DNA from 4 places in the Shewanella zhangzhouensis genome. Region 3 is predicted to be linked to each of the others. Evidence: predicted binding sites of a transcription regulator. Region 3 holds the regulator's gene; each other region holds the start of a gene.
What was found. Region 3 encodes sigma-54, which starts transcription at its own class of promoters, with help from an activator protein. Its sites were predicted from a motif close to GTTGGCACGNNNNTNGNNT; they were not measured.
Positions count from the first base shown of each region.

Region 1 (7,891 bases), 2.1 Mb from region 3:
TACCCCATTCAGGGGCACGCCAAAATGGCACTGGTATTTTGGGATGCCAGCGAACAGCACTTTGTGTGGTTTATCAGTCTGCCGCTGGATGAGCGGGGCCTGCTGAGCCCCGCACCGCGCAGCCAGTTCATTCAAATGATTTTGGAGGCGCTTGGTCAGGATTTGACCCGAACGCTGAGCGAAGATGAGCAGCAGAAGATGGCCAATCATCCGTTCAGCTTTAAACCCACTCAGGAGAAACTGGCTATATTTAATGCGTTGGTGCGCCGTCATCTGGGACGTGCGGCCTCCAGTCAGTATGAATTTGCCGCTCAGTATCTGTCAGGCCAACTGCCGGCAGAGTCCTGGCCGAACGTGGGGTTTCAGGGGCTCGCCGACATCTGTGTCAGACTCGGTGAGTTGGACCATGCTACCATAGTGGCCCGTGCCCTGAACAATGCGCCTATGGAAGTTCAGATAGCCCTCTGTCAGTGCCTCGAACATGTGCTGGTATCTGATGAAGTAAAAGACGCGCTCTTGGCGGGCCTCGAAGAATACAGGGATGCACGTCTCATCTATTTTTTGCGCGCCCTTGGCAGCCAATCTGATGCCTCTGTGCAAGCCATCGCCACCCTGACCGAGAAGCGGCTGCTAACCGAAGAGGTGCTGATCTGCATCGCAGGACGGAATTGGTTGGCGCTGCGGGATGATGTGTGTCGCAAAAACTTCCTGGAAGCGCTGGCCTTGATGCCGCAAGACTTTTTCAATCAAGTCTTTGCTGATATTGTGGCTATCCCGGCACTGCGCACGTCCATGCTGATGGCTATCCGGGACCCGAATCGCAGCGATGCCCTGTCTCTGGCCATCGGCGGACTCTTCAAGGCGACCAAATCATGATGACCGACTTGCTTTTACTCCTTGGCGTTGCTTTGATTGCAGCGTTTTTCTGGCAATTGAGACAAATGGCAGAAATTGCCCGCATGTTCGCCGAAAAAGAAGCAAAGCGCCAAAACGTGCAATTACTGGCAATTGCCCAGCTCAGTGCCAAACCAACTTTGGGAGCCAGTACCGGAATAGGTTGGAAAGCAAGTTATCTGTTTGAGTTCTCGACCGATGGCATCAATCAATATCGGGGCCAAATTCATATGCTGGGCAAAAAGATTCAGAAAATTGAATGGCCGATTTTTCCCGAACCTGAATGGCATCAGGCGCCTACAGCAAGGGGTTCATTGGGTGGGGGCTGCGGCAGCAAAAGTAATTGTAGTTCCGGAAGCTGTCGCTGAGTGTAAGCCTTAAGCCGCGCGAATGCCGCTATTTCCATAGGGAAAACAACCCTCATCGGAATGTCAGTCAGGAGTTCGTTCGCAGGTTAAATCGAATAACGCATCGAAGAGCGGGCACCGGCCCGCTCTATTTTTAGTGCCAGGAATGGCGACTGACATAACACCGATGCAAGCAATCGATTCCGGATAAGAACGCGTTAACCAACACAAAGCGTTGCTCTTTACCAAGCTTTGCCTTCAATTGGCGACACAACTTGCCTCTAGCACTTAGCTTAGCCGCTCTCCCAGTGTAAGCCATTTCATCGTATTGTGAATCAGTGCGCTTGGTTAACATCAGCATAAGAGAGCGATAAGACGAGATTCTTAGATGCGGATAAGTTGAGACGTTGATGGAAAGCTGTCTCCAACCTGTCCGTACCTGATTAAACAGGCAAAACACAGAGGCTGAAAATAAGAAAGGGTGCGGCCCTTTCGGACCGCACCCATCTGTTTCCCTGTTAAGCCATCCAGCTATTATTGTGCTCCCTGCACCATCCATGCGTATGCGTTGCTTCCTGCGTCGTCCTTGGCTTTCCTTTGCTTGTCCCTGTACTTGCGTACTTTCCATCTCACTCGGTTATCCCTTGACCGAGCCTGCTCCATCCGTGAGCGTGTCCTGACTTCATCCCTGACGAGTTTCCATACTCAACCGTCCGTGTTTTGCGCCATCCGGGGCACTCAAACTTTCCTTCCTGGAGAGCTCTGGCGTCCTTTGCCGCTATTCCAACATCCTGTTGGCACATCCTGTGATTTACTTCCTTGTCCGATACATCCTGCATCGGTGCTCCGTTCCTGGAGACTTTCCTGTCATCGTCCTGATTTGGCATCCTTTGCCAGCATCATTCCCTCGACAATTTGAATTTTACTGATTGCAGCGAGTTTAGGGATGGGGTTTACACGATTGTGATCACTGACGCAAAAATGTCACAGGACAAAATCAAATCTATTTGCATGTTTTCATTCATTATTTAATTTCCATAAGGAAATTCATCCCATGCACAAACCCGCATATCTTACATAAGGTGTGAGAAATATCTCACACGGCATGTAGTCAGTTTGTCTTAACCCCCGGACAGTACTCAGCGGTCTGACTATCGACAGCGCCAATTAACGGGCAAATGGAAAACTGACGCAAAGAAAAAGGGCGCGTCTTAAAGGCGCGCCCCATTTTTACCTTGTTAGCCATCCCGCTAAGTTGTGCTCCCTGCACCATCCATGCGTCTCGTTGCATCCAGCATATCCCTGGCATCCTGGCCATGTTCCCTGTACTTTCGTACTCAATCCTTTGACCGGTCGCTTCCAGCTACCGTTCCTGCTGCATCCCTGAGCGCTATCCTTATCGCGTCCTGCTTACTGATCCTTTCAGCACTGATTCCATTAACCGCTAATCCTTAACGGTGCTGTTCATCCTGAACCTGTCCTGAATATCCTGCTGTCATCCTGACTCAGGCATCCTGCCTGTCCTTACGGCCACTGCGTCCCTGACCTGCCTGATACCCTGCGCATCCTGCCGGGCGCGGCACCTTCATTGGCACCGATGGAATTGGAACATCCTTATTCAGCGTGTGAGTCATTCCCTGACTGCAAATAAAGTCTAACAAATACGGGGGAGGAACACGGTGTCACACCCAGGCACTGGATGCTTAATGATGGGCTTAAAACACCTATACATCTGGTAACTTGATGTTTTTGAAGGAGGCAGCCCCAAGCGGGTAGTCTATGTCGGAGAGATTTAGCCATTTTGTCCTACGCCGCGTGTGAGATATGTCTCACACGGACAATAGAGATCTGTATCAGTCACATGTGTTGCGTTTTTTGCCGGAAATAAAATCCCACAGCATTACCCAATCACCCAGAAAGCTGTACCAGGGATGACGAAATGTCGCAGGCCGGTTTTTTTCAATAAAAAAATGACCTATCCAGGCAAAGCCATATCCCACTACCGGCAATAACCAGGCCCACTGCCACTCACCTGAAATTAACAGAATAAGCAGAAGTAACAGCACCAAGGATGATCCCAGGTAGTGTAAGGCGCGGCAAAGCGGATGGGCGTGTTCACTGAGATAATAGGGGTAAAACTCTCTGAAACTCTGAAACTTAGGCTTCATTGGATGGCCTGCGATAAAACATCAACTCACCTTCCACTTTATCAAAGTGAATGGGACCAAGGCTTTCAAAACCATTGGATTGGAAAAGATGCTTATGCGATGGATGGCTGACAAATACCCCTATGCCATCCAACTCAGGTTGATCGTCACACCAGGACTGCACTGCTTTGAGCAGTTGCTGGCCGTGCCCTTTACCCTGCTCTGTTGGCGCCAGCGCAATAAACTGCAAAATGCCACAGGCCTTACCGGGCAGATGCTCCAAAATTTGGGCCTCTTTTTTCAAGATCATCTGGGTGGACTGCCACCCTGTACCCAACAACATTTTCAGGCGCCAATGCCAATTTTTAGCTTCCCCCAAGGGCGCATGTTGGCTAACCACGCAGGCAATGCCTATCAGACGGTCTTCATCAAACCAACCCACCAGGGTTTGCTCCTGTTGCCACAGCTCGTTAAGCTCTTCACGGATGGCTGCCCTGAGCTTTTGCTCGTAGGATACCTTGTCTTCGTACCCAAGGGTTTGCATGAAAAACGGGTCATCATGGTATGCGTTATAAAGAATTGAGGCGGCAACTCTCAAATCTTCAGCGGTGAGATAAACAGCGCGAAACCTTTCCTGAGTCTGGTGTTCCACTCTTGTTATTCCTTGATCCAGATCACACACAAACCAATGTAACAAGCCTTAAAAAAAGTGCAATTATTAATCGAGTTTGCCTTTTTAACGCGAGCAATCAATTATTAACCCATGGTGTCAGCCGGAGGATTAAGATGGATACAACTCCCGTGGATCTCAGTCATTTATTTGAACAGTTGGGGCTGGACAGCAGTGATAAGGCCATCAGCCAATTCATTGATAATCACACAATAGGCGCCGACCTGGCCATCTGGCAGGCCGACTTCTGGACGCCGGCACAAGCCGGATTTTTAAAAGAATCGCTTGAAATGGATGCCAACTGGTCAGAACTCATTGACCTGTTGGACACCCGGCTACGTAAATAGATCAGCCCTTGCGATAGGCAGTTTCACCCCAGCCAACCAAACGGTTATCGTGCAGTACCACAGGTGTGCATTCTTCTTTGGTGGTGCTGCCATCACCGTGTAATCTGTGGGTGCGGTAAAAAAACACCTGCACTTCTTTACCATCGGCCTGCCAGGCTTCATGGAAATCCGCTTTACCCATCAATGTCAGTACCTGGGATTTATCCATCCCCAAGCTGAGCTGCGTCAGATGATCTCTGTTAACCTGCTGCGTTTTTTCCCAATCCTGATAACTGCTGACACCGTCACCCACATTAACCACGCAACCACCGAGCACCAAACTCCCGGCTAACATTAGCCCCAAATAAACTGCTTTCATTCCTTTTCTCCTTATGATGACCGCTGTGGTAAACTCACAGCCATAGCGGTCAAGGGTCAGCAAGAAACAAGCCAAAATATAAGCAATTGTTTTATAGATGATTTAATTTTTTGCTTGTGGATCTATTAAGGAATTTCACTAACTATGAGTCAAATTGAGCAGGTGCTGGCAGTTGCCCGTTCTTTGGAACAGAAAGGCCTGGAGCCCAGTGTGGCCCTCATCAAGGCCAATCTGGCGCAGGCCGTCCCTATGCCGGTCATCATCAAGGGCTTGACTCAGTACAAGCAACTCAGTCATGCCGACAAAGCAAAACTGGCAACACCCATCAGCGAAGAGCCCAGAACAACAGCACCGTCTGAGCTGGATGCACTGCGTCAGCGGGTAGCCATGCTTGAGACCTTATGCCAGAACCTGAATGAGCGCCTCAAATCGCTCGAAGAGGGTAAACACTGATGTTCGTTTGCGAAGTGCGTTTTGAGTGTTTTGCAGACACCACCATCAGTGCAGCTCAGCATGCCATCAATCACCTGCTCGAAGCCTGGCGAGCCAACGGACAAATTCTCGGTCGCGAGTTTGCGGTCAGCTTTAACGACGGCGAGTTTAAGGCGCGCCTGATGTTGCCGGCACAGGATAGTCTGGCTAACCGCCATAACAGCCCGTGGGCCAAAGCAGCCTTAAAAGGACTCACTGATGCCAAGATACTGCCTCCAAGGGAAAAACTCTTAGGGCAGGACATCAATGCCAATGAAAGCGCCACTCACACACCCGAGTGGCAACTGCTGTACACCAGCTATGTGCACATGTGTTCACCGGTGCGCAGCGGAGATAACCTGCTGCCAATCCCGCTCTACAAGCTGCCGGCAACCTTTAATGGCGATCACAAGCAATTGATCCGCTGGCAGACCGAGTGGCAGGCCTGCGACGAGTTGCAGATGGCCTCTGCTACCAAGGCGGAATTTGCAGCGCTGGATGAGCTTTGTAATGTCGGCAGCGATCTGTTTCGCCGCGGCTGGGATCTCCGTGGGCGCATCGAATACCTCACCAAAATCCCCACCTACTACTACTTGTATCGAGTAGGCGGCAGCAGTTTACAGGATGAGCTGGCGCGGCCCTGTCCCCGCTGTGGCAGTACAGACTGGCGTTTGGATGAGCCACTGCTCGACATGTTCCATTTCCGCTGCGAGCCCTGTCGTATTGTCTCCAATCTGTCCTGGGATTATCAGTAAACCGGATAGACATCAGGTAAATCTGCCAACCTTGACCAACAAAACGTGGCCAACAAAAAAGGCGCCAGAAGGCGCCTTTTTGATGCTTCGGATTTACTATTCAGCGGCCCGTCAGGTTTTGCCACATCCGCTTGAGACTGGCGAAAATGCCCGGATGCGAATTTACTGTAACCGCTGACTCCTGATGGCGCTGAGGCGGCGCTACCCTGGGGGTTAGCTGCAGCAAAAACGCTTCGAGACTCTCTGCCAATTGCTCATGGGGCTCCTGCCCTGCAACCTCACGCCAGACACTGCCATCGGCATTGTTTACCGAGACCATCTCATCCACGTCGCCAATCAAGCCGACAAACCAGGTCTGGGGCTGCTTGAGCTGCTTTTTCATCATCAGATGGCCGAGTATGTTTTGCTGCAACAACACAAAATCGTCTTCGTTCCAAATTTGAATGAGCTCCCCTTCGCCCCAGGGGGAATCGAACTGCAACGGACCGGCAAATACATGTCCATAAAAATCGTTGATATCGCGGTGTAATTCGATATCCATGGCATGGGATACGTTGTCGAATACCGCGACTTCTTGCCTTGAAACCATCTGCCAAGGCTGGGGCTCGTCGCTGACGGCAAGTGCGTCGTCAGCCAGGCAAGGAGAGGGCCTGCCGTGGGTAAAACAACGGGGCAGTTCACCCAATCGCTCCACGAAGGCGGCTTTATAGATTTCGTGAAATTTTGTCAGTGCAGCCAGACAAGACACTTAAGAACCGTCCAAACTAGGTTATAATGTGCCCCTATTTTGACACGGAAAGATGTTTGATGACACGAAATCACGATCCCTATAGTGGTGCCGCCGAGCTTGAGGGGCTGACCCTGGGTCAGACCACAGAGTATCAGGCCGAGTATGCGCCATCGCTGCTGCAAGGGGTTCCCAGAAAACTCAATCGGGATGCCATCGCCCTCACAGGCACGTTGCCTTTTCACGGAACCGATCTCTGGACCGGCTATGAGCTGTCCTGGCTGAATGCCAAGGGCAAGCCCATGGTGGCCATTCTGGATGTTCAACTGGATGTAAACAGCGAAAACCTGATCGAGTCCAAGTCCTTTAAACTGTACCTCAACAGCTTCAACCAGACCCGCTTTGACTCAGTTGACGATGTCAGCCGTACCCTGGAAAAAGACTTGGCCCAGTGCGCCAATGGCGAGGTCAAGGTCAAGGTGATTGAGCCCAAACACTTTGGTCTGGCCCGGATAGTAGAGCTGCCAGGTACCTGTATCGACGATCTGGACATCGAAGTCGATAACTACGACTTCAATCCGGACTATCTTGAAAACAGCACTGACGACAAGCAATTGGTGGCAGAGACACTGAACTCCAACCTGCTCAAGTCAAACTGCCTTATCACCTCGCAACCGGATTGGGGCAGTGTGATGATCCGTTATCAGGGTCCCAAGATAGACAGAGAGAAATTGCTGCGTTATCTCATCTCGTTCCGACAGCATAACGAGTTCCACGAGCAATGTGTTGAGCGTATCTTTACCGATCTTAAACACTATTGTGGTTGCAGTAAGCTGACGGTATTCGCTCGCTACACCCGCCGCGGTGGGCTGGACATCAATCCGTTTCGCAGTGACTTCGAGCACCTGCCGGAAAACAATCGTCTGGCACGCCAATAAGGCACGTAAGCGTTAAGGCAACAAATAAAGCAGCCATCGGGCTGCTTTATTTTTGGGAAACGATTGAAGCTACGGCTTGAGCTTGCGTTATAGCGGAACTCAAACATTAAAACGGAGCTTAAGCGTTAAAACGGAATGTGGGAATTGCACTCGCTCAGCAAGCTTTGCAATGAGCGCTGTGTCAGCGTCAGTTCTGTGCCAACGTCCCTAATGGCTCCTAGGGTAACGGCCACGCGA
Region 1 covers NZ_CP080414.1:1,416,989-1,424,879, reverse strand. The annotation lists gene K0H63_RS06155 (DUF3549 family protein) at 1-876, shown strand, start outside; gene K0H63_RS06150 (DUF3301 domain-containing protein) at 873-1,262, shown strand; gene K0H63_RS06145 (Mpo1-like protein) at 3,095-3,409, opposite strand; gene K0H63_RS06140 (GNAT family N-acetyltransferase) at 3,399-4,040, opposite strand; gene K0H63_RS06135 (DUF2789 domain-containing protein) at 4,175-4,405, shown strand; gene K0H63_RS06130 (DUF3192 domain-containing protein) at 4,407-4,763, opposite strand; gene K0H63_RS06125 (hypothetical protein) at 4,908-5,216, shown strand; gene K0H63_RS06120 (Zn-ribbon-containing protein) at 5,216-5,989, shown strand; gene syd (SecY-interacting protein) at 6,090-6,737, opposite strand; gene queF (NADPH-dependent 7-cyano-7-deazaguanine reductase QueF) at 6,797-7,654, shown strand; gene K0H63_RS06105 (4'-phosphopantetheinyl transferase family protein) at 7,780-7,891, opposite strand, start outside.
Region 1: K0H63_RS06130 (DUF3192 domain-containing protein) is a predicted target of sigma-54. The motif match lies at 4,821-4,839, and genes of this name have one in related genera.

Region 2 (7,891 bases), 1.6 Mb from region 3:
CACCAAAGTAGCGGCTGCTCGCGAAGCTGGGGCTCGGTGGCAGCTGCGCCACGTAATCGAGAAAGCGTTTGGCATCGGGCTTATTGTCCTTAAGCCATTGCTTGCCTTGCGGCCCTTCCTTGATTTTGGTTTGGAAGCTGTAAAAGTCATCCAGATTACTGGCAAAGAAGATGGGCACATTGGTGGTAACAAAGTTAAGGCTTTCTTTTTCACCGTCGATTTTAAGCGACATAAAGCGCCCCGGGGTTTTGTCGGATAAGTTCGCATTGGTGCCGCCTAAGGAAAACCGTGCTGTGACCTTAATCGGTCCCTGATTGAAAAACGGAATATCCAGTTGCTGCTGCAATTCAGGTGCAGGGATAAAACTGCCGGAGGTACAAAAGCCTTTGGCGTGGTTCCTGAGTTTGACCTGTTTGCCCGCCTCTCGGCTGGCATCATCCAGGGTGCCATTCACGGCGTCCACCAACTCGGCAATGCTTTTTTCGCTGGCCAGACTGGCGGATGAAATCAGGCTGAGGCTGGTGATAAAGCAGACCTTGGCGAGGGATGCGTGTTTGACCATGTTCATGGCAACTCCATTTGATGATTAGAGAAGGGGTTCGCTGATGCATCAATAGACACGGCGGCCGGTAAAAATCTTTCAGCCGCAGGGAAAAAGCGAACGTTTGGCCTTCCCGGCAAAGCCTCGTTTTTTGCACAGGCTGCCCTTTTACAGGCCTTATGAGCCGGCAAAAAACCGGCCATTTAAGTGTTCTGAGCCTGACAAAAAGATATTTTTTTATCCTGGGCCCTGATGCTGGATTCTTGGGCGTATCTCTCGTATAACGTCGGCATCACAGCCCAGGTATTGGCTGTGGAGTCTTCCGCCTGAATCAGGTCTGCCCTCGCAGTGAGCCACTATGCCCCCAATCCAGGAACAAGCCGCCACCCGTGCGCTGCTCATCTCCATCCATACCCCCAACATAGGTGCCAAAGACGTGGAAAGCTCCCTTGCGGAGTTGGCCCGACTGGTGAGCACCCTTGGCTTTGCCGTACACGGAACAGAAACCCAAAGGCAGCAGTCCACCAAGCGCCTGTCGGTGCTTGGCACGGGCAAGCTGGAGCAGCTGGCCCGCATGACAGGCGCCTTGGACGAAGCAGACGATTCCCTCGCCAACATAGATGAAGCCGGGCTGGAGGCCTTTTTGGCGGGCAGTCAGCGTCAGCATGCCAATGTGGTGGTGTTCGACTGCGATTTAAGCCCAATGCAGCTCAGAAACCTTGAGGATGCCCTTGGGGTTGAGGTGTTTGACCGCACAGGCATTATCATTGAGATTTTCAGTCGCCATGCCAGCAGTAAAACCGCGCGCTTGCAGGTAGAGCTGGCACGGCTCAATTATTTAACTCCCAGAGTACGCCGTGAGCATGGCGGTGATAGACAGCGCACCGGCGGCCGCAGCGTGGGGGAGAGCGCCATCGAGCTTGAACGCCGCGCTATCCGTGACAAGCAGGCGGAGCTGAGGCGTGACCTGAAAAAGGTGCAGGAGGTAATGCAGGAGCAAAAAAGCAGTCGTGCCGATACGCCAACGGCAGCTCTGGTGGGTTACACCAACGCCGGTAAGTCCTCCCTGATGCGCGCGCTCACAGGCTCCGAGGTTCTGGTGGAAAACAAACTCTTCGCCACCCTGGATACCACGGTAAGGGCACTCGCTCCCCAGACCCAGCCGCGAATTTTGATTTCAGACACTGTGGGTTTTATCAATAAGCTGCCCCATGACCTGGTGCCTGCGTTTCACTCCACCCTGGAAGAGGCCAAAGACGCCAGTTTGCTGCTCTATGTGGTGGACGCCAGTGATGTCGATTTTCGCAGCCAGCTTGCGGTGGTGCGCTCGGTGCTGGCACAAATCAATCTGGGTGGAAAAGACAGGCTGCTGCTTTTAAACAAGGTAGATTGCCTCTGCGAAGATGTGCGCTCGGCACTGGCGCAGGAATTCCCCGATGCGCTTCAAATCAGTGCCTTGGCTCCAGAGGATGTGTCACGGGTACATCAGGCCATACTCGATGCCATCACCAATCAGATGCTCAGTGCCTGCTTTAACATTCCCTACGCTGCCAGCGCTCTGATGGGCGACGTTCATGGCAGGATGCAGGTCATCGATGAGCAGTACCATGAGTCGGGCATGCGCATCACGGTACGTGGCCGCAGTATGGATCTGGACAGACTCAACAAGCGCTTGCTGACTGGCTGCTAATCTCTGTCACTGCAATAGGAAATGCCAGGTGATACAGACCGCTGAAAAGGTTACCTACAGCTAAACACTCCGGAAAAACAAAAAGGGCAGCCTGTGCTGCCCTTTTTCTATTTGCAAACCTGGCTTACTTCATCAGCCAGGCGCGGTACGACTTGCCTTTAATACGGCCGGAGGTGATTTTACCCAGGGCCTTCTTTGCCACCTTGCGGTCAACCGCCACATAGGCGCGGTAGTCTGTCACCAGAATTTTGCCCACCTGGCCGCCTTCGATGCCGTTTTGGCCGGTCAGGGCACCCAGGATATCGCCGGGGCGCAGCTTATCTTTTTTACCGCCGTCGATTTGCAAGGTGATCATGGCTGGCGCCTTGGGCATGCTGCCAAGGAGGCTTGCTGAGGGCAGCGGCTCGCTTTGAATGTCGCGCTCCAGATACTCTTCTAACAACGCTATCTTGTAGCCGTCTTTGTCATTAAAGAAGGTAAAGGCGGCGCCCTTGCTGCCCGCACGGCCGGTGCGGCCAATACGGTGAATGTGCACCTCTGTGTCGTGGGCCACGTGGTAGTTGAATACCGCATCGAGGGCATCGATATCCAAACCGCGGGCGGCCACGTCGGTGGCGACCAACACGCAGGCGCTCTTGTTGGCAAATTGCAGCAGGGTTTCGTCCCTGTCGCGCTGCTCAAGGTCGCCATGGAGCGCCAGTACGCTGAAACCTGCGGCCGTAAGATCATCGGCCACCTTCTGGGTTTCACGCTTGGTGTTACAGAACACCACGGCGCTCTCGGGTTTGTGCTCAATCAGCAACAATTGCAGCGCCTGCATGCGGGCAGCATCGTCTTCCAGATGGAAGAAGTGCTGGGCAATGGTGCTCTTCTCGTGGGTGGTGGCCACTTTCACCATCACGGGGTTATACATCACCTGCTGGGCAATGGTTTGAATCTGTTCGGGGAAGGTGGCGCTGAACAGCAGGGTCTGGCGCTCCCTCGGGCTTCTGGCAATAATCGCATCCAGCTGCGGCTGAAAGCCCATTTCCAGCATGCGGTCGGCTTCATCGAGCACCAACATATTGAGATTGCTCAAATCGAGGCGATCGCGCTCCAGGTGATCAACAATCCGCCCCGGCGTCCCCACAATGATGTGGGCGCCATGTTCCAGCGAGCCCACCTGTGGCCCCATGGGCACACCGCCGCAAAGGGTAAGCACTTTGACGTTGTGGATGCCACGGGCGAGGGTGCGGATCTCCTGGGCCACCTGATCGGCCAGCTCACGGGTAGGGCACAGCACCAGGGTTTGAATGCGAAAACGCTTCACATCCAGCTTGTTCAGTAAACCCAGACCAAAGGCAGCGGTTTTGCCTGAGCCGGTTTTGCCCTGACCAATCACATCCTCACCCGCCAGAATGGCCGGCAAACTCTGGGCCTGAATGGGCGTCATCTCGTGGTAACCCATGGAGGACAGGTTCTCAAGCAGTTCGGTTTTAAGCTTAAGGGTGGAAAAAGCCAGTGAAGGCTGGGTATCTGAATTGCTCAAGGAAAGTATCCTGTGGTGGCTAACCGGGCGTTTGCCGGGTCACTGAAATGGCGTTCTGTACTGGTTATCGCTATCGGAGTGGGGCTGAGTGTGAATTGTTTGGGTGACATCTCTGTGCCAACCCCTTCCTTACCCAACCCCAAAGCGTGGCTATTGTAGCAACAAAGCGCCACATTTGCCTCAAGACTGAATAGCGGGGTAAAGCAGGTGTGGGCAGAGTGCTTAAGCACATCTTTTTCAATGTGGCTCTTAATGCGGCTCAATGCCGCTCGCTCTGCCAGTAAGGGAAAGGCTTGCCTTGCGTGAGGGATTAGAGCTGTAACTTTCGCTTATTGGCTTGATTTGTGCATTGTTTCAGGACATATGCCCCATGGCCAAACTTTTGGCAATGGGGCCAACGACTGGAATTGCTGAACTCTGACAAGGAGGTTTAGACCATGGCACTTGCACTACCCTATGATTCTTCCCGTGATGAGATTTTCTGGCGAACCGCTGTTGCCAACATTCGTACGGGGCTTGAAAACTTCAACATGCTCACGCCAAAGTTCAACATTGAACCTCACCATCGGATTTCATCGGCAGGTTCCTGTTTTGCTCAGCATATAGGTAACTGGTTGACGCAAAATAATTATTCTTATAACAGAAGCCAGCTAAACCTCGATGAAGTATCGAGCTTTGCGTTTGGCAATATTTACACCCCCCGCTCTTTGCTGCAGTGGTTTGTTTGTTCCGATGAAGAATTATCGCAGCACAGCGTGCACTTTGAGGCACAGTCCAGCCGCTACTATGATTTGTTATTACCAAGAGCTGCCGAAACGGGCTATCAATCACTGGATGAGTTACTGGCGTTCAGGACGTTGGCGATGGAGGAAACCCGAGCTCAGTTGGCACAAAGTGAATCTTTTATTTTTACCCTTGGACTGATTGAGGCCTGGATCGATTGCAACGGCATTAGCTATCCAAGTTGCCCCGGGGTGAGGTTTGGTGAGTATGATCCTGAAAAATATCAGCTTAAGGTATTTAATTATCAGGAAATATTTTCTGATCTTAGTGAGCTTTTCCAGCAAATCAAAGCTGTAAACCCCGACATACGTTTTGTGCTGACGGTATCACCTGTCCCTTTGACGGCCACAGCCACTGATGACCACGTGTTGGTGGCCAACGGCTATTCCAAATCGGTCCTGCGGGCTGTTGCGGGGGAATTTTGCCAAGGGCGGGATGATGTTAGCTACTTCCCCTCGTTTGAACTTATCACCACCCCCTTACCGGAAGACTTTCGCTATCTGGAAAATCGGCGCACTGTATCTGAGAAAGGCGTTGGCTATGTGATGCGGCATTGGGCTGAATCCTTAAATGGTAAACAAACACCAGAAGCAAGCCACATTGAAGCGGCATGCGATGATGAAATGCTGGATGCCATTAAGAAGGACACATCTAGTGATCTGGGCACACTGCTGACCCTCATAGGTGATAGCCATTTTGGCAAGTTGGCCAAGTCTTTTGAGCGGCTTGGTCAGTCCTGTTGTGGTGGCATGGTGATGAATGGTTCCGGATTCGCTCAGCATAAATTCACCTTGACCAGAGATGCGGACATCATGGTGCCATTAGAAAGCGCAGAATCCCGGCGCCTATGGCAGCCCATAGTTAACAACCTCGACAGCTTATGTAAGGCTCAACGTCAGTCGGAGTCCTGGGTATTGACCAATATTGGGCTGCAAACCCATCAGACTGTGTCCACGTTTGTGCAGTGGATGAAAGCTGAGCGCCCAGACAGGTTGAATCAGATTGGAATGGAAGACTATGTGGAGTTTTTCGATGCAAAAATGCGAGACCAAATGACTATAGTGTTTCGCCTAAAGGAACAGGGACATAGGATACTGGTGATTTCAGATACCCCATTCTGGCAGTGCTTTGACGAGTCCAAGGGAGTGGCACCCTTAATGATGGCCTACATGGATGCGATGGAATATGTGTGGCAGCAGATGGGTGTTGAGTTCTTTCATGCGGCACGTATTTTTAATGAAGAGATAAGCGATCCAATGCCTTACGCTTCAACTTTGGTTTATTCCGATGGTAGTCCGGATTACTTCCATGGTGGGGACTCTTATTACGATTGGCTCGCCGGGAAATTATTGCCTTTGCTGAAAGCCTGACGTATCTGGTGATTTTCAATAATAGGCACTGTTGTTTAATATGGTTTTTATTAATTTAAACAGGGGATAGGCCTTTTGAAAGGTCGTGATGTGAGGCGCGGATAGGGCGGCGGGCAAGGCCGCTCCTTCGTTTCGGCTTTCCATAGAGAGGGGCACATGGCATCCCAAGTGCCACCGACACCGCAGTATCGAAGTTGAACATCCTTCGCTTGGCGAATACTGACGTAGTAAATCCTGCCCGGCTTAGTGAGTATCGGGGCATCCATCAACTACCGCAGCGAATGGCAGTGCCTCAGAGTGAGGCACTGCCGGATGTCGTCTTGCCCACTGCCGCACCGCTGGCGGCCTTGGCGTTAAGTTCGTCCACTTCAATGCCCAGCGAGGCGGCGAGGCTTGAAAGCGCATCGGCACGGCTGTGGAAAATGGGCAGATCGCTGTGGTGGTCGATGAAGTTGGCTTCCCAGCTGTATTTGCGCGGCACCACCAGATACACATTGCAGCCACAGTCCTTGGCGTCCAGCAGTACGTTTTCGATGGCAAGGCCGGTGGTGGAGTCCATGTAGGGCACCCGGCATAAATCCAGCACCAGGGTCTCGGCAGATTTCACAGCAATGGATTCGCGCTGCAGAGTCTTGGCAACGCCGAAAATCATAGGGCCGCTCAGGCTCAAAAGCAGGGTATTGGACTTCTCGTTGATGGCATCCAACATGCGCTTTTCGTTGGGGCGCATGTCGGAGGCTTCACCCGAGTCGTTGATGGCGTTGATGTTGCGCTCCTGCAACTGTGACAGGCGGTCGATGGTGATAAGGTTGGCGATAAACATGCCCACACCCACGGCCACAATCAAATCCACAAACACGGTGAGCACCATGACCACATACATGGTCATGGCTGCCGAGCGCGACAATTGGTGGGCACGCTTTACAAAGGCCCAGTCGAGAATATTCAAACCAACCTTAAAGGCAATGGCCGCCAGCACCGCCATGGGGATGTATTCCACTATTCCCGCGGCGAGGGAAAACACGATAAGCAGGGTCAGTACCCGCACCACGCCGGAGAGGGCGCTGCTGGCACCGGCCTGAATGTTGACCACAGTGCCCATGGTGGAGCCGGCGCCGGGCAGGCCGCCGCACAGGCCCGAGGCGATATTGCCAAGGCCCTGACCAATCAGTTCTTTGTTGGAGTTGTGCTCAACCCGGGTGAGGCGGTCGGCAATCACGGCGGTAATCAGTGAGTCGATACAGCCAAGGGCGCCCAGCATCACGGCGCTGATGAGCATGTGGGTCAACTCACCGTAGGTAAAGGTGGGGATAATCAGCGATGGCAGACCAATGTTGATTTCACCGATACGCCGCACATCCTCTATGTCCAGCAGCAACACCGAGGCGAGGGTACAAAACACCAGCGCCAGCAGTTGGGGTGGCAAGCGCATCTTGATGAGTTTGGGCACAATTTGCATCAGCGCCAGCGCCGAAAGCGCCAGCACCAGCTCCTGCCATTTGATATTGCCGATAAGCGTTGGCAGGGCTTCGATAACCCCCACTGCGCCGCCGGAGATGCCGGCAACCCCCACCAGATTGGGCAGCTGCAGGATGATGAGCAGCACACCAATACCCGACATAAAGCCGGAAATCACACTGTACGGCATCAGGGTAATGTAGCGGCCGAACTTGAGCGCGCCGAGGATAATCTGAACCAGACCCGCCAGCATCACCACGGTAAAGGCCATGGCCAGCCCCTTGTCGGGATGAGTGGCGGTGAAGCTGGCAATCACCGCAGTGGTGACCACAGTCATGGGGCCCGTGGGCTCAGAAATCAGGGTGCGGGTGCCACCAAAGAGGGCGGCAAACAGGCCCACCAGCAGGGCACCGTAAATACCGGCCTGGGCGCCGGCGCCGGAGGCCACACCGAAGGCCAGTGCCAGGGGCAGCGACACTATGGCTGCGGTTACCCCACCCATGAGATCGCTGGTGCGGGAT
Region 2 covers NZ_CP080414.1:963,840-971,730, forward strand. The annotation lists gene K0H63_RS04125 (catalase family peroxidase) at 1-562, opposite strand, end outside; gene hflX (GTPase HflX) at 900-2,231, shown strand; gene dbpA (ATP-dependent RNA helicase DbpA) at 2,356-3,759, opposite strand; gene K0H63_RS04140 (GSCFA domain-containing protein) at 4,197-5,912, shown strand; gene K0H63_RS04145 (SulP family inorganic anion transporter) at 6,205-7,891, opposite strand, start outside.
Region 2: K0H63_RS04140 (GSCFA domain-containing protein) is a predicted target of sigma-54. The motif match lies at 4,091-4,109, and genes of this name have one in related genera.

Region 3 (7,891 bases):
ACCAGGTTTCCAGCAGGTTTTCGATTTGCCAGATGTACTTGTTGACCAATACCTGACGCTCCAAAAACAGCTTAACCGGCTCATTCAGACCCGTGAGGGGCCTCAGCTCCGGTTCCCAATGGGGATTGGGCAAGAAGCGGGCATCAAACATAAAGTCTGCTTCTGTGGGCATACCATGCTTGAAGCCGAAAGATTCAAAGATAATCACCAGCTCTTTGTCGGTGCGTCCAAGCAGTATCTGCCTGACAGCATCAGCCAGTTCATAAACATTCAGATTGGAGGTGTCCATGAAATGGTCGACCATGTTGGAGATAGGGGCCAACATTTTGCCTTCGAGCTTGATGGCTTCCTGCAAAGAGACCTTGCTGCGGGACAGGGGGTGCAAACGGCGGGTTTCGCTGTAGCGTTTCAGCAGTACCTTGTCGCTGGAGTTGAGGAAAAAGCTGGTGAGCTCTACGCCTTCCGGGAGCCTTGCCAGCTCTTTTTCGAGGGCCTTTTCCTGCTCCGGCATATTGCGGATATCGATGCTGATGGCGACCTTGTCGTTATTGCCCTTGAGCTGGGCAAGCAAGGGCCCAATCAGCTGCAATGGCAAATTATCGACGCAGTAGTAGCCCAAGTCTTCCAGGACCCTGAGGGCTACCGACTTTCCGGAGCCAGAGCGCCCGGAGACTATAACGAGTTTCATCCGATGATTACCTGGTAAAGTTCCTTTTCATCGTGGCTCTTGCGCAGCTGTTTGAGGATCTGCTTGTCATTCAGCTTTTCGGCCATGGCGGCCAGGGTGCTGAGATGTTGCTGACACTGGTCCGATGGCACCAGCAAGGCAAACAGAATGTCCACCGGCTGCTTATCAATGGCGTCATAACCTATGGCTTCTTCACACTTGATAAGCACAGCTAAAGGCTTATCGATAGTGCCAATGCGGCCATGGGGAATGGCAATACCATTGCCAATACCGGTGCTGCCCATTTTTTCACGGGCCAGCAGGCTTTCGAATATCTCTTGAGACGAGAGGGAGGGATTCTGGGCAGCAGCGAGATCGCTAATCAGCTCCAGCACCTTTTTCTTGCTGCCCGGAGTGGCACAGCTAGTGCACTCCGGCGCCAGGATGGTACTTAGTTCCATCGTTAATGTTTGGTCAGTTTCTCTTTGTGTTTAATAACCTGACGGTCCAATTTATCAATTAGGGCGTCAATGGCGGCGTACATGTCTTCATGTTCTGAAGTGGCGAATACCTCGCCACCGTTGAGGTGAAGCTTGGCTTCTGCGATTTGCTGCAATTTCTGAACATTGAGAACAACGTGGACATTATTGATCTGTTCGAAATGGCGTTCAAGCTTGGAGAACTTGCTCTCTACGTAGTTACGCAGTGAATCAGTGATTTCGATATGATGCCCAGTCAGATTGATTTGCATAGACACTTTCCTCCAAAGACCTTGGGTGGGTTATAAACTCTTACGTTGGTTCGACGGTGGGATCAGCATCGCTTCTCGGTATTTGGCGATGGTGCGTCTAGCAACGTTGATTCCTTGTTCTGCCAGAAGTTCCGCCATTTTGCTGTCGCTCAATGGTTTCTTCTGATTTTCTGCCGCCACCAGTTTCTTGATAAAGGCGCGGATGGCAGTAGATGAGCATTCTCCGCCATCTTCGGTCCCGACGTGGCTGGAGAAAAAATACTTGAGTTCAAAGATACCCCTTGGGGTATGCATGTACTTTTGAGTGGTGACCCGTGAGATGGTGGATTCGTGCATCTCTACCGCTTCGGCGATATCGTTGAGCACCATGGGTTTCATGGCCTCTTCACCATACTCAAAAAAGCCCTGCTGGAACTGCACTATGCAATTGGCGACTTTCAGCAAGGTGTCGTTGCGGCTTTCCAGGCTCTTGATAAACCACTTGGCCTCTTGCAAATGCCCGCGGATAAACTGGCTGTCAGCCTGGTTGCGACTGGTGCGTGCCATGGCGGCATATTGCTGGTTCACACTCAGTTTAGGCATACAATCGGGATTAAGCTCTACAACCCAACGGCCATTTTTTTTACTGACCGAGACATCCGGAATGACATACTCATCCTTGGTGCTGGTCACAGACTCACCGGGACGGGGGTTCAGCCCCTGAATGAGGATGATTGCATCCCTGAGTTCTTCTTCCTTGAGGCGGGTTTTACGCATCAGGGTACGGAAGTCGCGGTTGGCAATCAGATCCAAATGGTCACGGATAAGCAGCTTGGCGTTGTCCAGATGGGGGGTATCCGCCGGGAACTGACCAAGTTGAATGAGCAGGCACTCTGCCAAATCACGGGCAGCTACCCCGATGGGGTCGAAGTGTTGAATGCGTTTGAGCACGGCCTCAACTTCGTCAAGCTCGACTTCTTCATCGCCCACGGCCTCGAGAATTTCTTCAAGACTTTGGGTTAAGTAACCCTTTTCGTCAATGGCATCTATGATGGCAGTGGCAATGGCCAGATCGGTATCGGAAAAAGGGGTGAGATTTTTTTGCCACTCGAGATGTTCGTACAGGCCTTCACTGGTTTCGCCCTGAAACGGCATATCATCTTCGCCACGGATCCCGGGACCGGAAACGGGGGCGGCCGTAAAGACTTCATCCCAGGTGGTATCCATTGGCAGCTCGTCCGGCATGGACTGCTGACTGATAGCGTCTGAAGTTTCCAGCGAAGCACTGTCACTGGTGTCGTTTGAGACGGACTCCTGGCTGAACTGGTCGTCAAATTCTTTATCGCCGCCGTCGGCATCAAACTGATCGCTGCCCAGTTCGTCGTCCAGCTCCAACAGGGGGTTGGCGTCGAGGGCTTGCTGAATTTCCTGTTGCAGTTCAAGCGAAGAGAGTTGAAGCAGACGAATGGCCTGCTGCAACTGTGGCGTCATTGTGAGTTGTTGTCCCAGTTTTAGCTGGAGCGACGCTTTCATTGTACTGCGAATCCTTCACTAAATTATTCAGGTAGAAAGCTTTTCTATCAGGTTATCCGGTGATTTACCACCCTGATTATCCGGATATGAGAAGGGGGCTTTGTTAATTAACTATAGCCTGAATTGCTCACCCAAGTACACTGCACGCACCTGCTGATTGTCGAGGATTTCGGCAGGGGTGCCTTCGGCAATCAAATCGCCATGGCTGACGATATAGGCTTTTTCGCACACATCGAGGGTTTCCCTCACATTGTGGTCGGTGATAAGCACTCCGAGGCCACGATTCTTGAGTTGCTCGATAATCTTTTTGATATCGATAACGGAAATCGGGTCGACCCCGGCGAAGGGCTCATCCAGCAGGATAAATCTGGGGTTGGCGGCAAGTGCCCGGGCAATCTCGACCCGGCGACGTTCACCCCCTGACAGTGACATGCCCAGATTGTCACGGATGTGGGTGATGTGGAACTCTTCCAGCAGCTGCTCCAGCGACTCTTCACGCTCATCGGCGTTCAGCTCTTTGCGCATCTGCAGCACAGCCATGATGTTATCGCGCACCGACAGCTTGCGGAAGATGCTGGCTTCCTGTGGCAGGTAGCCAATGCCTTTGCGTGCGCGCAGGTGCATGGGATCCAGCGTCAGGTCATCATCGTTGATGTGTATGCTGCCCTTGTCGCTCTGTACCAGGCCTACCACCATGTAAAAAGTGGTGGTTTTACCGGCCCCATTGGGGCCCAGCAAGCCGACAACCTGGCCGGTATTTACGGTGAGGCTGACGTTTTTGACAACCTGGCGGTTTTTGTAACTCTTGGCGAGATTACTGGCCTTCAGGGTCAGTTGGGTCATTGCTGCTTCTCTTGCTGAGGTTGCTCAGTAGTGCCCTTATCCTGCAGCTCCTGCTGGTAATTTTCGGGCTTGATGATGGTGATAACCCGGTCGTCTTTTTTACCGCTGCTTTGGGAAGTGAGCTGCTGCTTTTCGATATCGTAAACGATGGAGTCGGCGCTGACCTGGCTGCCATCCTGCTCGACCTTGGCATTGCCTTTGAGGCTCATAACGCGACTGTCGATGTTGTAGCTGATTTCGGTGGCACTGGCATGCACGGTACGGCCATCTTCCACCTGCTGGCTGTAGGTGGCTGGGTTACCCTTGGCAAGCAGAATACGTCTGCCGCTTTTCTCGTCGGTGAACGAGCTCAGTTCATCAGCCTTGAGCATCAGGCTGCCCTGGGTCAGGGTAACCGGGCCTTCATAAACGATGCGCTTGTTTTTCAGATCGGCATAACTGTTGGCCGCGGCAATTTTTACTTCCTGGCTCAAATCAAACTTGGTGTTGGCCAAAGCCACAGCGCTGCAGGTGCAAAGCAGCACCAGAATGAGCGACTTATTTAGGTTCATAGGTTCCCTTAATCTTGCTTAAGAGCTTAACTTCTTTGGCATTGAGATCAGCATAGAGGCCATGGCCGCTCAAGTGGAAGTTATTGCCGCTGATAATAATTTCTTTGTCGGAGGTGAGGATCATCGTCTTGAGATCCAACTCCAGGTAACTGGTATTGAGCTGCTGCAGCGGCTCGTCTATGGTCAGGGCCTCAATCAGTACTTCTTCTTCGAGCATGACCTTATCGCTGGCCTTGTCCAGTCTGCCGGTTTTGGCGGTGAGACGCCATTCACCCTGGCCATCTTCGGGAAACAGGGTGTAAACAGGCTGAGTAAACAGAGTTTGCGCATCACCATCGAAGTGTTCCATGTAGGAGGCGCTGACGCGGCTTTCCAACTTGCCCTCGGCGTTGTAACTGATACTGCGAAGGTCGGTTGCCACGTAATCAGGCTTTTGCACACTGTCTGTGAGCTGAGGTTGACTGGCCTTTTTGCTTTGCACCTGCCAGTAGAGCGTCAGCGCGGTGCCGAACAGCAAAATGATGGCGAGTGTGACCCGATTCATACGCTCATCCCGTGGGCCGAATCGAACTTATCCTGGCTAATCAGCAAGAGATCGGCGAGTTCTCTGAGGGCTCCATGCCCACCGGGTAGCGTAGTGACCATGTCGGCGTGTTGGCGAACAAAGGGATGACCATCGGCGACACAAACCCCGAGTCCCACTGCTTTCATCACAGGTAAATCCACCATGTCATCACCAATGTATGCCACTTCGGCCCCATTGACGCCATAGAGGCCAAGTAACTCTTCATAAGGCACGAACTTGTTATCAACGCCCTGATAGATATGGGCGACCCCGAGGGCCGTCATGCGGTGTTCCACAATCTGGGATTTGCGCCCGGTGATCACAGCCACCGCGATACCCGCACCCTGGAGGGCTTTAACGCCATAGCCGTCACGGGTATGAAATGCCTTCAGCTCTTCCCCCTGATTGCCAAGGTAAATGCGGCCATCGGAGAAGACCCCATCTACGTCACAAATGAGCAGCTTGATACCTTTGGCCTTGTTCCAGATGGCATCATCAATGGGGCCGTAGAGTCCTTGGTGCATCAGATAACCCCTGCTTTAACCATGTCCAGCATGTTGAGCGCGCCGATTGGGCGTCGCTGGGTGTCAATCACAATCAGGCCGTTGATATTTTTTTCATCCATGAGTTTAAGAGCTTCGGCAGCCAGCATGTGCTCACCAATGGTGATGCAATTGCGGGTCATCACATCGGCAATACTGGTTTGACGCAGGTTAATCTGCGCATCAATCACCCGGCGCAGGTCACCGTCGGTAAAGATGCCTTCCAGGGCACCTGAAGCATTCACTATCGCCGTCATCCCCAGGCCTTTCTTGGAGATTTCATACAGGGCATCGGTAATGCAAATATCGTCATGCACCAGTGGCAGCTCGTCCCCTTTATGCATGACATCACTGACATGCAGCAGCAACTTGCGGCCCAGAGCGCCACCGGGATGTGACATGGCAAAATCGTCCTTGGTGAAACCTTTGGCCTGCAGCAGTGCAACTGCCAGGGCATCCCCCATCACCAGGGTCGCCGTGGTGGATGATGTCGGTGCCAGCCCCAGGGGGCAGGCTTCTTCCGGCACCTTGATACACAGGTGCAAAAGCGAATGCTTGGCCATGGTGGACTCAGGCTTGCCTGTCATGGAGATGATAGGAATACCACGGCGTTTAATCACGGGCATCAGGGTGAGTATTTCACTGGACTCACCGGAGTTGGAGATGGCCAGCACTATGTCGTTGTCGCTGAGCACGCCCAAATCGCCGTGGCTTGCTTCCCCCGGATGCACAAAAAACGCCGGGGTGCCGGTACTGGCCAGGGTGGCGGAAATCTTGTTGCCAATGTGGCCGGATTTGCCCATGCCCATCACGATAACCTTGCCGGTGCAGCGCAGGATAAGCTCGCAGGCGTCGGCGAAGGCATCACTGTCGACAAACTGGTACAGGTTGTCCAGTGCTGCTTTTTCGATGTCGATAACCTTGCTGCCCCATTGGCGCAGTTGCTTTCTGTCTACCATATCTGTCTCTCTGTCTGTGCCGGTTTAAACCGACAGATCAGGGTCAGTGTGCCTGGAACAGCACGTACTGATAACCGATAAATATCACCAGGAATAAACCGCCGTGCCAGCGTTTGAGTTCGCGGTCTTTGCCGCTTAAAAGCACAAAGAGCGCCAACGCTATGCTTGTGGCTATTACCATGTAAAGGTCGCGGCTGACGGCCTGGGCATCGACTACGCCTGGGGCGATGATGCCGGGCAGCGCGAGAACAGCCAGGATGTTGAACATGTTTGAACCAACAATGTTGCCAATTGCCAGGTCATCTTCTTTTTTCAGTGCACTGGCCACACAGGCAGCAAGCTCAGGCAGACTGGTACCCACGGCGATAATCGTCAGGCCGATAATCAGGTCCGACAGGCCGTAGTATTTTGCGATGCCTACTGCGCCATCCACCATCCAATCTGCAGACAGCGGCAAAAGTATTATGCCCACAACCAGCCAAATCAGTGCCTTGGAAGTAGGGACATCTTTGGGGATCTCTTCATCGGCTTCAGCCGCCAGGGGGTCGGGGTCCTTGTTGGTCAGGGCGTGCCAGATGAGATACAGCATCAGCAGTAAAAAAGCGCCCATGAGTACCCAACCCTCGGTGCGGGTGAGCATACCATCATGGAGGAAATAACCTGCCAGCGCCGTGGCAGCCAGCATCATGGGAATTTCCCGCTTGAGGGTTTGTGAGCTGACGGCAATGGCGCCAATCATGGCAGTTAAGCCCAAAATCAGGGTGATGTTGGCGACGTTGGAGCCCAAAACGTTGCCCACAGCGGTATCGCGCATGCCATCCATAGAGGCGGTGGCGGCCACAAACATTTCAGGGGCGGAACTGCCCATGGCAACAATTGTCAGACCAATGAGCATAGGGGGCAGGCCCAGATTTCGGGCGAAGGCCGCGGCGCCGTAAACAAATTTGTCGGCGCTCCATACCAAAACCGCCAGACCCGCAACAAGCATTAAGATGTTGAGTAACATTTATTGACAAAATCCATGAATACCAAGGCGCATTTTCGCTGGAAATCGGGCAAATTAAAAGTATCAGGGGCGGGAAGTGTGTAAGCGGTTGTCCCAATCCCGGCAATTCCGTACAATTTGCCCTCTTCAAACTGGTGCCAGGATGGCCGAATGTCACTTCATCTCAAGCGCAGGGATCCACAATGAATCATGAGTCCGACGTATTGGTCGAAATCCGCAATTTGGGTTTCAGCCGCGGCGAACGTGTCATCTATGAAGATATCAGCCTGTCTATTCCCAAGGGGAAGGTGACTGCCATCATGGGCCCCAGCGGCATTGGCAAAACTACCCTGTTGAAGCTGATGGCCGGGCAATTGGTGCCGGATCACGGTGAGGTCTTGTTTGACGGCGTGAATATTCACGATATCAGCCGAAGTGAACTCTTTGAGCTGCGTAAACGTATGAGCATGTTGTTCCAAAGTGGCGCCCTCTTTACCGACATGAATGTGTTCGACA
Region 3 covers NZ_CP080414.1:3,833,485-3,841,375, reverse strand. The annotation lists gene rapZ (RNase adapter RapZ) at 1-688, opposite strand, end outside; gene ptsN (PTS IIA-like nitrogen regulatory protein PtsN) at 685-1,128, opposite strand; gene hpf (ribosome hibernation promoting factor) at 1,131-1,418, opposite strand; gene K0H63_RS16925 (RNA polymerase factor sigma-54) at 1,449-2,930, opposite strand; gene lptB (LPS export ABC transporter ATP-binding protein) at 3,042-3,773, opposite strand; gene lptA (lipopolysaccharide transport periplasmic protein LptA) at 3,770-4,324, opposite strand; gene lptC (LPS export ABC transporter periplasmic protein LptC) at 4,311-4,868, opposite strand; gene kdsC (3-deoxy-manno-octulosonate-8-phosphatase KdsC) at 4,865-5,416, opposite strand; gene K0H63_RS16900 (KpsF/GutQ family sugar-phosphate isomerase) at 5,413-6,390, opposite strand; gene K0H63_RS16895 (calcium/sodium antiporter) at 6,434-7,396, opposite strand; gene mlaF (phospholipid ABC transporter ATP-binding protein MlaF) at 7,579-7,891, shown strand, end outside.

Region 4 (7,891 bases), 890 kb from region 3:
GGCTGCCCGCGCCGGTGAGGCTGGGCGGGGCTTTGCCGTGGTAGCGGATGAAGTTAGAACGCTGGCGAGCCGTACCCAGCAGTCCACCCAGGAAATCAATGCCATCATTGAGGCCATTCGTGGCGCCGTCGACAAGGTCAATGCGTCGGTTGCAAGAGCGCGCCAGCAATCGGATAACACGGTGGATGAAACGGCTCAGGTGATGGATGCCCTGGGGCTGATTAAGCAGGCCATAGGTCAGATAAACGATATGAATCTGCAAATAGCAACGGCGACCGACGAACAGAGTGCGGTGATTGCCGAGTTGAATCAGAACATCACCCGGATCAACGACATCTCCCTGGACAATCAGTCCAAGAGCGAAACCGTCGGCCACACCAGCGACAGGATTGCCGAAGACTCTCGGCAGATGGAGCAGTTGATTGCGGTATTCAAGGTATAGGTTGATTGCTTAGCCAGTGTAGCGGCCAACCAAGCTGAACGTTAGTCACTGCATTTTGGCGATTATTCACATGCCTGACTGAGCCGCAAGGCTATTCCGAAGCATATCCCCTGAAGTGAACTTCTACAGCATGGATGCTGTCGTCGAGCTTACATGGATGTACTCGCTGCGCGTCACCTAAGTGGATGTGCCAAGGGGCGCTCATTCGTATCCATGCGATCGCGACATTGGTGCATCCATGCACGGCACCCACGGCAGGGGGATAAGCGTGTCGTCAGACTGCGAGATGAACAGTTTCATCTCGCAAGCGTTCCCCGAAGGCCTCTGGCCGCCACGCGGGGATTAATGGCATCAGATGCCGGAAGTTGCAGTTGAAACAAGAGATTGCCACGGTGGCGGCACATAAGCGGCACAGCCGATCAATACAGATACTGTAGCGGCAACAGAAACACAAAAATTGGCAGAAAAAGAGGAACTGAACGACAAGCTTGAAACTTGTGCAAGCATTCACAAGCACAAGTGAATGGTCTCCCCACAGGGACTCGAACCCCGATCGGTCGCTTAGGAGGCGACTGCTCTATCCTGTTGAGCTATAGGGAGACCCGCTGATTATACCTATTTTGTCTTTGATTAAAAGTCTTGATATTTAACTGGTTAATTCTTGTTCTGCCCGGTTTTTATCGCAATATCGCTGACCTGAATATTATCCACGCTGCCCAGACCAGAGAGCTCGGCGCGGGCACTGTCTTCAGTTACCTGGGTTATGCTGATGTTTGTTTTGGTGTTGTTCCCGGTGGCGCGGGTGTCGTTCAGCCTGTCTGGAATGTGTTTTGCCAGCACCACGGCGAGTTCATCCCCGACCTTAATGCCATGGCGACGTCCCAGATTCAGGATCAAAGTTTGCCCCTGCCTGGCAACAATTTGCCCCAGTACAGGGCGGCAAAACAGTGCCTTGTCGAGTTCCTTTACCGCCTGCACCAGCAGTTTATCTACCGCCATGCCATAGGCTGAGCGCCAGAACCTGTCATGGGTTGGGGACACCTGCTCCGTGCGTTCGAACTCCCAGGGAGCAGAGGTTGTGAACTCGTCACGCCAGATAATTTCGCCGCTGATCCCCTGGAACAGGGTGAGGGTAAGGGCAAACTGGCGCTCGGGGGCGTCTGTGACCAGGCCGAAGTAGCTACTTTGCGCGGGCTCGGTGGAGACATCAGTAATTTGGGGGACCAAAACGTATTGGCTATCGCTTGCCATGGCAAGGTACCCCGGCAAACGATAGCCGGGGGCGGCAAGTTGCCTTGCGTCCACATCAAGACGCGCGCCGGGCCGCAGGTTGGCAAAGGCCGCACCTGAGGTACTGTCCAGTCGTCGGGCGAGCTGCCGGGATACGGCTTCCCCAAGGTTATTTATCTGACCCTGCGCCAATTGGCTGCGGTGACTCACGGCGGCTTCGGGCAATAGTATCGCTGCTTTCAGGTGGGTGCTCTGACACTGATTTTGAGGCGCTTCCATCAATTCGACGCGCAGTTGCACTCGTAAGCGGTTGTTTTCAATCTGCTCACTGATGAGCTGTACGGGCCCAGTCATCAGCTGTTGCATCAGACGGGTGCTGGTATCGGTAAGATGACCATCGACCATCTGCTGTGAGGATTCAATGCTGACACCGGCTTGCAGGCTGGCATAGCTGACGGCCTGCTCAATGGCTTCTGCGCGAGCTTTGGTGACGTTACCATTGACGATAACGGCCTCGCCCTGGGCGGTCACCCAGTCGGCTTGTGCCTGAATGCTCATAAGGAGCGCGCTGAAAACGAGGGCGGATTTTATCAATCCCATATGCCTGTCCTGCCACATCTCAAAGGGTTGAGGGTTCCATCCATTGGTGTCTTTGGCACAGGGCCTGCAAGCCATTTTAGTGCCGCCGCGGTGCATGCTGGATACCGGATGGTTCTGTCATGATACGGACTAAGCAAGTTACGTGCCGCCCCAGGCCTGGCATCCGCTGGGATTATGGTGTTTTAAAGTAAAGTAATTGCCACAGGTGCCGATAGCTGTGTAATGGAGTGGAAAGTCTGAAGATGGGTTTTCTTATTAATTTATATAAAATCATGGAGTTGTCTCTATGAAGGTGCGAATGGTCACTGCTCTGGCACTCGCTTTTGTATGGTTGCCTGCGATGGGGCAGCCCAAGGTTCCTCAGAGTGTATCCTATGGGGAAGACGGCTACCCACAACGGGAGCAAGTCAATGTTCTGGCACAGCAGATAGTCAATGAGCTGCTGCTGACCAACGACGTGCTTTCATCCACCGATCCCATCGTGGTGACAACCCCGGTAAACGTGGATGACATGACTCAAAGTGGCAGTTTTGCCCGCCAGTTGCAGCAGGGCATGATGGCCGCGCTGCATGCCCGGTACTTCAACGTGGTGGATACGGCTATCAGCCAAACCCTGAGAGTCACAGACAAAGGGGACTTGCTGCTGAGTCGTGATTGGCAAAAGCTGCGTGAATCTGCCCAGACCCAGCATGTGCTGGTGGCTACTTACAGCCTGGGGCGGGATGGCATGACAGTAAATAGCCGTCTGGTCGACATAGCCAATAACCGTGTGGTAGCGACATCTCAGTCGTTCAGTCGTCCGGGGGATCTCAGGGATTACCTGGGTTACTCCCAGCAAGTCGTTTCCAAAGACGGGCTGTTATATCGCCATGAAGCGCCGGGGCTGGACAGGGTCACTCTGCTTGGAGAAGACAAATGAAAAAGTGGATTAGCACCTGTTTGACCCTGGTGTTTTTAGCCGGGTGCGCCAGCAGTGATGACCGTTATGTGCAGTGGGAGACTGAGGCGCCAGCGAGTTTTCCCAAGCTGACCGCCATTGGCTATGCGCCTTTGGCAACCCAACCTGCGAAGACCCAGGCCGAAAAGGTGCTGATGGCCATGCAGGCCTCAAAGCTTGCGGCATACAGAGAACTGGCAGAGCAGGTTTACGGTCAAAAAATCAGTGCCGGCGCCAGCGTGAACGACTGGGCCATGGGCAGTGACAGCATTAAAGCATCGGTATCTGGTGTCATCCGCGGCGCCAGAGTCGTTAAGGCCTATCCTGTTGGTGAGCATTATGTGACAGAGCTGGAACTGGATTTTGCGCGCGTGTGGGATATCTATCAGCAGCAGAATCGCCCCTCCAAGGTAAAGGAAGTGACTTACTTTTAAGGTTGGCACTCCCCTTAATCGCAGCCGCAGTAAAAAAGCCCCTGAGAATGGGGCTTTTTTATTGGGCGTTTTGTAGGCTATGTCGACATAGGCGCAGGTGGCAATAAAGCGCTTATACCCCGGGCGTGTCAGACTTCTATGCTGCTACCCAGAGTAGAGATGGTCGATGTTTTACCCTTATCCGTGTAGGTAAGGGAACTGGCGTTGCGACTTACCTGCAGCGCCTGTGCCAGCCGGTTAATGCTTGCCTGGCTGTGTTCAATAAGCTGCGCGTTGGCTTCGTTTTCCTGCTTACAGCGTGCAAGGGTGTGTTGAACCGATGCTACCTTGGCCGCCAGGGCGTTATCGTTTGTCAGCAGGCTGTGACCGGGATGAGCCGCCATGACATCATCATTTTGCTTCAGTCGTAACAGGGCAGAGGACTTGTGCTCTGCGATGGTCATCAGCTCAGATGCATTTTGGGCAATCAGGGCTGCACGTTCAGCTGCCATAGCAGCCAGAAGTTGCTCCAACAGGCTCTGTTGTGCATCGAGCAATTGATTGAGTTCATTAACGTGATCCATGGTGTTGCATCCCGGTTTTATTGACATCAGGGTTAGTGATTAAAGAATGCAAAAAGCCGGCCATCATCAAATGGCCGGCTTTGGATAGTTCCCAATCCGTGCTGGAAATCAGGCGTCTCGGCCTAATTCCTGTAATTCTGCTTCAAAGCTGGCGATATTGGCCGCGAGCTTTTCAGGGTCAATTTTATAACGGCCTTCAGCAATGGCTTGCTTGATTTCGGCCACTTTCTTTTGGTCAACTTCAGGCAGAGAAGACAGCTTTGACTGCACGCTTTGCAATTGCTGAGCCTGACTGGTGATCATCACCGAGTCGGCCTTTTGGGGTACCTGTGGCTGAGCGGTTTGTGCTGCCGATGCCTGGGCAGTGCGGGCACTGGTCAGTGGACTGCTGGTGTTGCCGACGCGGTTGGACGCGGCATTGTTTTTGGGTAATTCGATGGCCATTTCGGGCTCCAGTGTCACGGATTTGGGTTTCTTGAGGTTTATATCGGCCGCAGCCAGCAAAGCTTTAGGGTATTTTACATTTTGACTTCCACTTCGCCAACGCCGATGACAGTTGCCTCTAATACCCTGTTTGAGTTGATATTTCTAATCCTAACCCTATCGCCTTCGTTACCGTCGGCCAAGGCCTCGCCCTGGGTTTTTATCTCAAAGCTGGCTGATTTTGCGTAAATAGCTACCGCATCTCCCTTGCATACAAAACACAGGTTGTCGGCAAAGATGGGGGCGTCCTGGGGGATACGGCGCTTAACCCGCGATCCATAAAGGGGCTGTAAGTGCGAAAACTGTTGGCCACGCAGCAGAGTTTTGTCGACATATCTGACTTCGATGCTCTCTGCGTCCAGCAAATCGCCATTACCCAGCGGGCGTTTGGCCACCACCACAGGGAAAAGCACTTCTGCGCGGACAGAAAGGTACATCTGCCAAGGATAGTCCAGATCCGGGCTGACACAGCTTATACGCACTGTATTGTTACGGGAAATGGGTCTGTCGGTGGCAAGTCTTGCTGATACAGGTCCTTCACATCGGGGCAGATTCCCCCGGCTTTCCAGGCTTTGGGCCTGTACGTTGATTTTGGCGTTCGCCGGTGCATCAATTTTTTCAATAACCACGGCTTCAGCCGCCGAAGCGATGGCCGATATACTCGGGATATGAGGTTCTTCTGCGATTGATACCTTGGGTAGCAACGTCAGAATCACCAAAACTTGTGCTAACTTTACTTTCATAATGAACAGACTAGCGTGTGGCGCCAGATTACACCTATACTTTCATTCAGCACCAAAGTACCTCGTCCAAGCGCTTAGACGGGCCGTCAGAAGTTTGACGAAGTTGGGGCAAGGGTTGTCGGTGACAATAACAAAAGCAAGTTACATGCCTATGCTCCGAGGTGATCGGGGCGTCATTCCATCAAGACCACTAAGGCGAACTTATGTCGAGCATTCTTGAGTCAGTCAACAAGCGTACCCAACTGGTGGGGCAAAACCGATTGGAGCTGCTGCTGTTCAAGCTGAACGGCCGTCAGCGCTTCGGTATCAACGTCTTTAAAGTAAAAGAAGTTTTGCAGTGCCCACCCCTGACAGGATTACCCAAGCTCAATCCATTCGTGCGCGGTGTGGCCCATATTCGTGGTACCACCATTTCTGTGATTGACCTCAGTGCGGCCACCGGTGGCAAACCCATAGAGAACATTCAGAACTGCTTTATTATTATCTCTGAATATAACCGTAGTGTTCAGGGCTTTTTGGTGAATTCAGTCGAGCGCATCATCAACATGAACTGGGAGGCCATAATGCCGCCGCCTCAGGGCGCTGGTCGCTACTCCTATTTAACAGCGGTCACCGAGATTGATGGAGAGCTGGTAGAAATCCTGGACGTTGAAAAAATTCTTGATGAAATCAGTCCGGTCCGTACCGCCATCAGTGAAGACACAGATGCACAGTTAACGATTGATCGTGGGCAGCACTTCCACATCATGGTGATTGATGACTCTGCGGTGGCGCGTAAGCAAATCATTCGTGCGCTCACCTCCCTTGAGCTACAGATTGACACGGCAAAAGATGGCCGTGAAGCACTGGAAAAGCTGAAAGCCATTTCGGCGGAAATGACCAACGTGGCTCACGAGATCCCGCTGATTATCTCCGATATCGAGATGCCGGAAATGGACGGTTATACCCTGACCGCCGAAATCCGTGATGACCCCAAACTCAAAGACATCAAGGTGATTTTGCACACGTCGCTGAGCGGTGTGTTTAATCAGGCGATGGTTCAGAAAGTGGGTGCCAACGACTTTATTGCCAAGTTCAATCCCGACGAACTGGCCGCTGCGGTTAACAAGCACCTGAGTATCTGAGCAGGATGGCATTCCCCTTGGGCGGGGTTATACTCCTCCAAGGGCGCTTGTATTCAGTCACTGGATAATGTATAAAGCAGCGCTTATTTTTGGGGAATAAAATCAGAAAGTTAACCAGTTATTGAGTTAATTTTCTCTATTTGGTGCAGGATGAGAAACGGTGTCAGACAAATCACTGGCTGAAGCGGAATATAATCAATTCAGGTTGTTCCTTGAACAACACAGCGGCATAGTGCTTGGCGAAAACAAGCAGTATCTGGTCCGCAGCCGCCTTGCGCCTCTGATGGGCAAATACAACCTGCCTTCGTTATCAGAAGTGGTCAAACATTCAATGAAACCCACAGAGCGGCAACTGCGCGCCGAGGTCATTGATGCCATGACTACCAACGAAACACTGTGGTTTCGTGATAAATACCCCTTCGAATTGCTCGCCAATGCGCTGCTGCCTGACTATGCCAAGCTTGGCAGGCCGCTTAAAATTTGGTCTGCCGCTTGTTCTTCAGGGCAAGAGCCTTATTCGCTGGCGATGACTATCCTCGAATATCAGCAAAAACGTCCGGGCGGCTTGCCCGCAGGCGCATCGATTCAGGCAACGGATTTATCCCCCTCGATGCTGGATCGCTGTAAACAGGCCGAATACGATAGCCTGGCGCTGGGACGGGGCTTATCGGATGAACGAAAAAGAGCATTTTTCGATACCCTGCCAAGCGGCAATATGCGGGTAAAAGACAACGTGCGGCGTATGGTGAGTTTCCGGGCACATAACCTGCTGGAAAGCTATGCCTTGCTGGGTAAGTTTGACATCATCTTTTGCCGTAACGTGCTCATTTACTTTGCCCCTGAGGCAAAGGCAAAAATACTGCGGCAATTTGCTGCCGCTCTCAATCCCAAGGGCATCCTGTTTCTTGGCGCTTCCGAGTCCATTGCCGGTTTGACCGATGAATTTGACATGGTGCGCTGCAACCCGGGTATTTACTACCAGAAGAAGACATAGCCAAATAACCTAATGAATAAAAACAAAAAAGCCGACTTGGCAAAGTCGGCTTTTTTGTTGTCTGCCATTTGCATGGCGGAACTCCCCAGATTTGGCACACGAATTGCTTTTCATCTGCCATCATGGCGTGGAGGCAATTTTATGGCGATCAGTTTCGATAAGGCGCTTGGGGTGCATCAGTTTACCCTTGGCATCAGAGCAGAGCGGGCGGAAGTCCTCTCAAGCAATATCGCCAACGCCGATACCCCCCATTACAAAGCACGGGATGTGAACTTTGCCGATGCGTTGCAGGCGGCACGCAGCCACCAGCGTGGCATGCAAATGGCTCAAACCAGTGAAGG
Region 4 covers NZ_CP080414.1:2,946,705-2,954,595, reverse strand. The annotation lists gene K0H63_RS12955 (methyl-accepting chemotaxis protein) at 1-442, shown strand, start outside; tRNA gene K0H63_RS12950 (tRNA-Arg) at 967-1,042, opposite strand; gene K0H63_RS12945 (flagellar assembly protein FlgT) at 1,097-2,272, opposite strand; gene K0H63_RS12940 (FlgO family outer membrane protein) at 2,559-3,191, shown strand; gene K0H63_RS12935 (LPP20 family lipoprotein) at 3,188-3,643, shown strand; gene K0H63_RS12930 (flagellar protein FlgN) at 3,772-4,206, opposite strand; gene flgM (flagellar biosynthesis anti-sigma factor FlgM) at 4,315-4,650, opposite strand; gene flgA (flagellar basal body P-ring formation chaperone FlgA) at 4,725-5,432, opposite strand; gene K0H63_RS12915 (chemotaxis protein CheV) at 5,636-6,556, shown strand; gene K0H63_RS12910 (CheR family methyltransferase) at 6,717-7,550, shown strand; gene flgB (flagellar basal body rod protein FlgB) at 7,692-7,891, shown strand, end outside.
Region 4: K0H63_RS12940 (FlgO family outer membrane protein) is a predicted target of sigma-54. The motif match lies at 2,324-2,342, and genes of this name have one in related genera.